DNA from 2 places in the Exiguobacterium sp. ZWU0009 genome. Region 1 is predicted to be linked to the other one. Evidence: riboswitches for the same ligand, from Rfam matches in the RefSeq annotation. Region 1 holds a riboswitch; the other holds the start of a gene.
What was found. A riboswitch is a leader RNA that binds a small molecule or an ion and turns the genes downstream of it on or off. The one in region 1 is predicted to bind S-adenosylmethionine.

Region 1 (4,878 bases):
AGCTTGAAGTGATGGCAACATCGGCACCTACTTCAAAGTAGTCACGATGGACGTGTTCGATCTGTTCCGGTGCTTCGATTAAGAGACGTGCTGACCAAAGCGGGTCGTTCAGGTCGAATCCCTTCTGTTCAAGTTCGGTTGCAAGGGCACCATCTAAAATGAGAAAGGGAACTTCCTGTAATCGTTGATCAACTGGATTTTTGATTCGGGACATCTTCAACACTCCGTTTCTGAGAAGAATTCGTGAACGCATGAACGACATAACAGATCACGATGAATGGAATACCACAGTACAAGGCAATGCGTTGGGTCGGATCAAATCCGATACCAATCAGGGAAATCAAACAAACGACGAAAGCAACGATCGGGACGAATGGAAAGAGTGGTGTGCGATAGACCAATTCGTCGACCGTATGCCCTTCACGGAGGAATTGTTTCCGGAAGCGATACTGGGCAACGCTGATACTCATCCAAACGACGACGACAGCGAGACCGGAAATCGAGACGAGCGCAATATAGACACTTCCTGCTGCATAGATGCTAGACAGCAAGGCAAGTCCTCCGCCAAGCATGCTGAACAATACGGCTCGTAGTGGCACCCCATTTGGCGTCACCTGGGCGAAGAAGCGTGGAATCATGCGTTCGTTCGCAAGCGACCAGAGCATCCGAGAGGCGGCGTAAAGTCCAGAGTTCGCTGCCGACAAGATCGCTGTCAAAATGACAAAGTTCATCACGTCTGCTGCGTAAGGAATTCCGATTCGTTCAAACACGGCGACGAACGGACTTTCGAGTACGCCTTTCCCTTCCGTTGGCAACAAGACGGCTAACACGATGATCGTACCGACGAAAAAGAGAACCAGTCGTAAAATCGTCGTCCGGATCGCAAGCGGAATCGTCCGTTTCGGATCGACTGCTTCACCTGCTGCTACACCGATCAGTTCCGTTCCCGAGTAAGCAAAGTTCACGGCAAGCATCGTCATGAAGATGACGAAAGCGCCATTTGGGAACAACCCGCCTTCGGTTAACGAAGAAAAGAATGGAGCCGGACTACCATCTTGCAGTGGAATGAAGTCGACGATGGCTCCCGCACCAAGTAAAATGAAAGCAATGATCGTCACGACCTTAATCGCTGAAAACCAAAACTCGACTTCAGCGAACACGCGGACCTTCAAGACGTTGATACCAAGGATCATCGCAGCGAATAAGGCGCTGAACACCCACACCGGAATCAACGGGAACCAACGTTGCATCAAAATACCTGCTGCCGTGAATTCTGAACCAAGGGCGACCGTCCACGTCAGCCAGTAGAGCCAGGCGACTGTGTAACCGGTACCGGGTCCGATGTAATTCGTTGCGTATTTATGAAATGAACCGGTTTCCGGCATGTGCACGGCGAGTTCACCGAGACTTAACATAACTAAGTAGACGACGACTGCCCCAATCAAATACGACAAAATCGTCCCGACCCGTCCTGCTTGTTCTAACGTATAACCTGTACTTAAAAACAATCCTGTTCCAATGACACCACCTAACGACAGCATAATCAGATGACGTGATTCCATCTTGCGTCGAAAAGCCCCACTCGTTTTCATGAATTCGTTTCCTCCTCATTCCACCTATTTCAAACAAAAAACGCATCCTCACGGATGCGTCGGTCGACAATTCGGAAATCTTATCGATCGGGTGCAGCACCCGCAGGAATTAGCACAGTATCTTTCGACCTGTTGCTGAGGTTTCATAGGGCCAGTCCCTCCACCTCTCTGGATAAGTATGTAATTGTTCCTAACCCTATCAAGTCTTTTTCGAATTGTCAACACAATTCAGAATACTTCTACCCAAAAAACATTCCGCATCGTATCGTTCCGGAATGTTTGGATGTCTTATTTTTTGGCGAATAAATCCGCTGTTTTCAAGGCTGCACGAACCGCTTTCCGGTTCAATGTCCCTTGCTGATGTTTCATTTTCTTCGTTTGGGCAGCCAGTTGCGCTTTGAGCGCCGCAATCTCTTGATCCTTTTGAGCCGTTCCTGTTTGTTTCTGCAATGCTTTGATTTTCTTATCTTTTTCAGCTAATTGTGCTTTCGTCTGTTTTTGCGCATCCGCAATCTTCTTCTCTTGTTCCGGGAAGAACCGTTCGAAACGGGCTACTGCTTCTTCAAGACTTACGCCAGAAATCGGCTGGACTGGTGGGAGCAACTCAGTTTGCGCCATTTGACGGTCAAACGGTACATTCTCAGGATAGTTCGTCTCTTGATAGATATGCTCAAGATCATTCACGTTCAAGAAGTCAACGAAGTTGTCGAAGTTACGCGCTTGAACACGTGCTGGACTTTGGAAGTCAGCGTTGGCTACGATGTCGGATAATTGTGTATCCGCTTTGATGTCGTTCGCCCAAATGTGCGTCAATTGATGGTAATCCGTCAATTCGCGCATCCGTGCATCTTTTGGAATGAGGATACTCGGCGTACCCGCAAGCGTCGCTGTGATGTTTCCGTGCAAGCGCGCACCAAAACTAAGGTCTGCTTGTCCGATGAAATCGAACCATGTCTGTGCGTTCAAGAAGAAACGGACCCGATCATTCATATAAGCAGGATCCGACATCTTCACCGGATAGTTCGTCACTGAAAGATCTGCGATCGGGTGCGTTCCTGTGTACGTTAACTTCAGTTCCTTCATCCACTGGGGAATGAAGTAATGATTCGGGTATTCTTCCATTCCGCGTGTAATGAAATCAAGGACGTTTTGTGGAGCCAAACGTGACGAGTTGACCGTAATCATCGACTCAGGTGTGATGTTCGTTTCACGGATGTGCAAGTCGCGACCAAACGCGTACATCGAAGGACATCCAATGACACGATGATCGATCCCTTCGCGGAAACCAAGACGTGTTAAGTATTTCGATGTGATCTCTCCGCGAAGACCAAGCATGCTTGAGCGCTCGAGAACGGCACTGACGAATGCTTTAACATCTTCATCGAATGGGAATCCACCATCTAAGTCTGGTTCAAACGGTGCACGTAATCCTACACCGATGACGACGACTGGAATCTTTAATTTTTTGATGAGACGTGTATATTTCCGTAACGTCGGTACGAATTCTTTTCGGAATGCGTCCGCTAACGGAATGACATAAAGATCAAAGTTGGCATTGATTTCGTCTGCCCGTTCTTCGTCGTAATAGTAATAGTCAGGTGTAATCGTCGTACCTTCTGTCATCAACGTCCGAAAGATACTGTATTGATAGATAAGATTTCCAACGTTTCCTCCAATGGAATTATGTTTCATCAAATAAGGAGCATCGAACTGTTCGAATGGTGTCATACCTGCACGAATAATAATACGTTTCATAATGGATAAACTTCCCCTCTCGTCTGCTTCATTCGTCCTCGCAAGAAAAAAAATACGGGAAAATATATTATCAGTTTTTTTCAATCTCATTAAGAATAGATGAATTTTATTTCGGAAGTCAACGATTCCTAAGGGAAACAGGTCTTTCGTCATCAAAACGAAACATTTGCATTACTCCATAATTTTTCTAAAATAGAAAAATGTAACTATTTAATCGTTTTGAGATACATGCGCAGATTCGCTTCGACTAATTTCAAGGCATTCATCTGATCAGTCGTAGAAGGCTTCAATAACGCACTGAAAAAATGTTCCACTTCGACGGGCTGACCCTTTTCCATGTCCCGTAACATCGACGATTTCATCGTGTTTTCCATTCCATGCATCTGTTTCAACAGCACCGCTTCTACATCGTCATTAAAGACTGCGCCTTGTTCTTCCATCGCCTGTTTCGCTTCCTTCATGACGTCTAGGATCATTTGACGCCCGACAGCTTCTTGCCGAATCGGACCAATAGCTGAGCGAAATAGCGTCGTCACGCCGGCGAATGTCGAAATGAAGAGATACTTTTGCCACATGTCATCCATGATATGCATCGAGTACGTCATTGGTGCCTTCGCTTTCGCAAAACACGCTGCGATCTCCTCTAGACGCGCTGTTGGTTTACCGGTTCGTGAACCAAACAACAGCCGATGGGACGGGCTTGTCTGTAAAATGCGCCCTTCTGCATCAAGCGTCGACTCAATGAAGCAAAGACCTCCTAGTACTCGATCTTCTCCAAAGACTTCTGTTAACCGTCGTATGTGTTGCATGCCGTTCAACAAAGGAATGATGTACGTCTCGCTCGAAACGAATGGCGCAAGGTCCTGTAGGACGTCATCTAAGTGATAGGCTTTCGTCGAAAGCAAGATGACATCAAATGCACGATCCGGTCGCATGTCTCGTGTTATCAACTGAGGTGTAATCGCGATATCACCATGAGGACTAGTGATGTGTAGTCCTGTTTTTTGTAGTTGTTCATATCGATTCGGACGGACAAGGAAGGTCACCTGTTCTCCTTGCTCAGCAAGACGACCTCCGAAATAGCCTCCAACTGCCCCTGCACCTACAACTAACATGTTCATATGTACTACCTCCTCCTTACCCGTTCTGTACGTTGCTTACTCCTTCACCCTAACATATTTGGAACCGTTTTCCTGATTTCTGCGTGGATTGATTTGTTTTAAGTTAAGCGTTTGCATTTTAGAAAAAAACGTATATACTAACTTGTATACAAGTATACTCACTTTAGAAATCAGGTGATTCCATGTCAGAACTGTTATACCCCTTGAAGTGGTTAGCAAAAGCTTCCGCTGGAGATCGTGTCGCACACGAGTTACGGATGCGCATCATTTCAGGAAAGATTGAAAGCGGTACCATTTTATCTGAAAACAAACTAGCCTCTGATTTTTCAGTCAGTCGCTCGCCCGTCCGTGATGCGTTAAAGGTCCTTGCATCCGAACAATTAATTCGTCTCGAACGAATGGGAGCGGTC
Region 2 (4,878 bases), 530 kb from region 1:
TGACGTCTCATTCTCGTAAATCGGAACCCAGCCGTCTGTCGTGACGAAGATCCGAACAGCGACGACTTTACGATCGTCTTGAAGCGTAAAGTAGTGGCGTGTGTTAACAGGAACGGAGATTAAATCACCAGGGTTGAGTTCGATGTTATAGTAGCCGACTTCTTCGTCTTTGATCGCAAAAACGCCGTGACCGCTGACGATGAAACGAACTTCATCATCCGTGTGATGATGTTCTTTCTGGAAGTTGACGAGCAACTCATCAAGGTTCGGTGTCGTATCCGAAAGTGAGATGATATCAGCTGTCTGATACCCACGACGTTCTGATACGTCTTTGATTTCGGGAGCGAACGTATCGAGAATCGTTTGTTTGTCTGCATCCGTCAGTGTGAAGTTCTCAACGAGAGGCGCTGGAAGTTTCGAAACGTCCCACTGTTCGTAAAGAACGCCGCGTGACGCAAGGAAGTCAGCGACTTCCGTTTGATCCGTATACCGTGTGTTTGTTTCTTGGAATAAGACTGTTGCCATGAGATAATTCCTCCTTTTAATGAATGGATTGACGGCATGATTGCAACGTCAACGTGTAATTGAATAAAAACTCGAAGGCTTCGAGGTGTTTCTTTGCTTCAAAGGCGGTCGGTGCCCAGACCGTGATCCCGTGATTGCGGATCAGGACGGCACCACTGTCCGCTGTGACATGCGGTGCAAAAGCAGCGGCAAGTGTCGGGATGTCCGCATGATTTGGAATGATCGGCACCGTGACCGTTGCATCTTCTTCCCACTTACCGAGTGCCTTGATGATTTCCTGTCCGGAAAAGGTGATACTGCCTTGATCGCCATAGAGTTCCGAAATCACATTGTTCGCAATCGTATGGACATGCAGGGAACAACCAGCGTCCGTTCGATTGAACACCTCGACATGGAGCAATGTCTCAGCGGAAGGACGCCCAGATTGCTCACCAATTAATTGACCGGTCGTATCGACATGAACGAAGTCGTCAGGAGTCGTCTGCCGTTTATCTTTTCCGCTTGCCGTCACAAGGAATTCAACCGGGACACCGGACGTCCGAATGGCGAGATTGCCACTCGTACCAGGAAACCAATCGCGCGCCGCAAGCTCTTGTTTGATGGCGCGTAGCTCTTCATACCGTCGCATGAATGTCATGTTGTCACCTCCGCTCGTGTTAAATCATGAACGATATCGTGGAACGTCTCAAACGGTGTATAGGCGATATCGTTCTCTTCACACAACGTGATCAGATAATCACGGGCATAGACACGATCCGCTTGTTTCGCGAGTTCGAAGTCCGTTACCGAATCACCGATGACGATGATGACGTCACCGTCTTTGCGCAATGTCCGGACAACGGACGTTTTACAACAGCCGCACCCGTTCGTGCAATGGGCATCGCAGGCGTTTGGCCAATCGATATGGACGAATGGACCACTGAAATCGGCGACGTTACAGTAAATCTGTTCTTGTTCAAGGAATGGCGCTAAGATTGGTTCGACGAAAAAGTCCATTCCACCGCTGACGATCGAAAAATCGATTCCTTGACGACGACTGTACTGAAGTAACTCCGAAAATCCGTCGCGAATGACTGCACGCTCCAACAAAAAGTCAAGATAGGCTGTTTTTCCGTCAGACGGCAGAAGTGCGAACATTTGCCCGACACCACTCTGAATCGATAGCGTCCGGTCGAGTACGCCGCGTTTCAACGGTTCGAAGTCACTCGCTGGCGCAAATTGTTGCATGAGTGCGATGATGTTATCCTGTGTCGTCACCGTACCGTCGAAGTCACAAAGAATCCGTACGGTCATGACTTGATCCCCCAAGCGTCGAGGGCGATCCGTAATTCTTCATGACGCGATGCTGCCGCCGATAGGGATTCATTTGCGAGTGCCGCATCGAGTGCCTGACGGAAAGCAATGACACCAGCCGCAGCACCTTGCGGATGACCATGTACGCCGCCGCCGGCGTTGATGACGGAATCGATACCGAAGTCCCGTACGAGTTGAGCGACGAGTCCAGGATGAATACCAGCTGAAGGAACCGGGAAGATCGATTTCGTCTGACCGAGACGGGTCGCTTCGACCGCGATGCCACGAGCGACATCCTTTGGCAAAGCGACATTGCCGTAAGGAGACGAGAATAGCGTCAAGTCTGCTCCAGCAGCACGCGGTAATGTGCCGAGTAAGACAGGAGCTGCGACTCCGTGATTCGGGCTAGCGATCAACGCACCGCTATATGCTGGATGATTGAAGATCGGAACGTTGATTTCCGGATCACTCGCCAGTTCGCGTAAGACGTCGAGTCCGTATGTGAAGGTATTCAGCAAGAATGCGGTCGCTCCAGCATCAATCAATCGCTTGGCTTGATCCTTGAGCGTAAAGACGGGACCACTGAGTGTGATCGCATATAACGCACGTTTACCGGTCCGGTGGAAGTGAGCATCGATGACCTCACGTCCGATTCGTGCCCGGTCAATCGTCGGTGTCAACGGATTGTCGTATAGGATCTCATCGTCTTTGACGAGGTCAATCCCACCAGCGAGTTGTCCTTCGAGTTGATCACGAAGGAACGATAAATCCCGTCCGATGACTCCTTTGAAGATGCTCATTAATAATGGGCGATCTTCGACACCGATCAAGGAGCGGACCCCTTCGATCCCGAATTTCGCACCTGGAAAGTCCGACGTAAATGTATCGGGTAATAGCAATTCCGTTAGTTTGATTTCACCGTCGAGTGAGAGTTTCCCGAAGACGGTCGTCAGAATCGCAGAAAAGTCGCGCGACACGTTATGTTCCGGATAACGAATCGTGATATATCCTTTGCCATCGCGCTCTTCGGTATGTACGACTTCCCCTTTGAACGAGGCGAGTTGTTGTTGTTCGAGATGATTCAGTTCCGTCCAAGAACCGACTGTCAGACCAAGCGCGAGTTGTTCAGCGCGTTGCTCGAGTCGATCACGGGCAGTCAATTGATAAGTAGCAGTGATATAAGCCATGTCTTTCCTCCTTCAACAAAAAAATGGTCTCTCGTCAGTGACAAGAGACCATGAATAATTCGAACGTGGACTCTTATCTGTCAGCTTAGTAGCTGCAAGAATTAGCACCGTGCCAAAAGGTCGGTTGCTGCGACATCGTAGGGCTTGTCCCTCCGTCTGCTCTTGATAAGAATTGGATGAAATTGTGAAATCTAATTGCAATTTTTACATGAGAATCGTCACTTGTCAAATTATTTTTAGAAAATTTATTTTTTTGAAAATACTCTTTCTATATATGGCATGAAAACGATATCGATTTCTGCTTGATTTCGATTTGACAGCGAGGAAGTCGATTGCGTAAGATTCAAATCAATATCACACACGACAACTACATACGACTCTTATCGCGAGTTGGCAGAGGGAATTGGCCCGATGACGCCGCAGCAACCGACCACTAGGCACGGTGCTACATCCAACAGACGTTTCGTCTGAGAGATAAGAGGACGCAGTGACTTTCCTGCGCCTCTTTTCGATGACGAAAAGAGGCGCTTTTTCGTGTATTACATTAGGGGGAAACTGAGATGACATACAAAGCATTCACAGAACAGGACGCGATTGAACGGGTCCGCTCATTAGGACTGATCGGCGACGGAGCCGTCGAAGCAGAAGAGATTGGCGATGGGAATCTTAACCTCGTCTTCCGAATTCGAGAAGGTGAACATCGATTGATTCTAAAACAAGCACTCCCGTACGCAAAAGTCGTCGGTGAGAGCTGGCCATTATCGCTCGAGCGGGCGTGGATTGAGCAATCCGCACTCCGTGAATTCGCCCGGCATGCCGTGCCGTTCGTACCACGTGTTTTTCATGCTAGTCACGAAGAGGCGTATACGGTCATGGAAGATCTTTCACATCTGACGATCGTTCGGACTGGACTGCTCGCGGGTGAACAGTATCCGTTGCTTGCGGAACATATCGGTTCTTATCTCGCTCGGACTTTATTCCATACATCGGACTTTGCGCTTGGTCCGGTTGAAAAGAAACGTGTTGCTCGAACGTACTACAATCCAGATTTGTGCGATATCACAGAAAAACTGATCTTCACAGATCCGTTTCATGACGCGGAGACGAACGAGATTGAAGCCGGACTGGAGGAAGAAGTGGCACGTCTTTGGGCAGACGATGAGTTAAAACGCGAAGTCGCAAAACTCGAAGCACTCTTCATCACGAAAGGGGATGCGTTGCTACACGGCGATCTACATACAGGAAGCATCTTCGCTTCGGCGACGGAAACGAAAGTCATCGATCCAGAATTCGCCTTCTATGGTCCATTCGGATTCGATGTCGGGCAATTCATCGCCCATCTTTTCTTCGCGGCATATCCAGATTACCCTACACGACGTGACGCAAGAATCAAGGACATCGATACGTTCTGGCTGACGTTTGCTTCAACGTTCCGTGCCTTATGGGAACGGGAAGCCGTCGAACCATTCCAGGCATCGGGACTTGTTGATGATGTACTGAGTACGATTTTACAGGATGCCCTTGGCTTTGCCGGTTGCGAATTGATTCGGCGGACGATCGGTCTCGCACCAGTCGCTGATTTAGAATCAATCGATTCAACGACGGAACGCTTAGAGCGAAAACGTCACGCCCTCCGTCTAGGAGCAGCGTTAATCAAACGTCGGACAGAATGCCGGACATTTGATGATTTACGAAACTTTGACGTAACGGAGGAGTTAAGCCGATGAGTGCATTTGTTCAAAGTATCCGTTACGAAGACCGTGTCTTGACGATTCTTGATCAGACACGTCTACCGCAGGAAGAACACTATGAAGTCATTACTGATCTTGCGCAAGCAGTTGAGGCAATCAAACAATTGCGTGTCCGGGGCGCA

Region 2: linked by a shared signal. The riboswitch ahead of mtnK (S-methyl-5-thioribose kinase) and the one ahead of L985_RS16470 (amino acid permease) in region 1 are both predicted to bind S-adenosylmethionine.

Annotation. Positions count from the first base shown of each region.
Region 1 covers NZ_CP018057.1:3,186,574-3,191,451, forward strand. The annotation lists gene mmuM (homocysteine S-methyltransferase) at 1-214, opposite strand, end outside; gene L985_RS16470 (amino acid permease) at 189-1,592, opposite strand; SAM riboswitch class I at 1,670-1,771, opposite strand; gene L985_RS16475 (polysaccharide pyruvyl transferase family protein) at 1,881-3,347, opposite strand; gene L985_RS16480 (ketopantoate reductase family protein) at 3,554-4,468, opposite strand; gene L985_RS16485 (GntR family transcriptional regulator) at 4,651-4,878, shown strand, end outside.
Region 2 covers NZ_CP018057.1:467,859-472,736, forward strand. The annotation lists gene L985_RS02500 (1,2-dihydroxy-3-keto-5-methylthiopentene dioxygenase) at 1-525, opposite strand, end outside; gene L985_RS02505 (methylthioribulose 1-phosphate dehydratase) at 542-1,162, opposite strand; gene L985_RS02510 (2-hydroxy-3-keto-5-methylthiopentenyl-1-phosphate phosphatase) at 1,159-1,818, opposite strand; gene L985_RS02515 (2,3-diketo-5-methylthiopentyl-1-phosphate enolase) at 1,815-3,005, opposite strand; SAM riboswitch class I at 3,076-3,177, opposite strand; SAM riboswitch class I at 3,383-3,486, shown strand; gene mtnK (S-methyl-5-thioribose kinase) at 3,566-4,732, shown strand; gene mtnA (S-methyl-5-thioribose-1-phosphate isomerase) at 4,729-4,878, shown strand, end outside.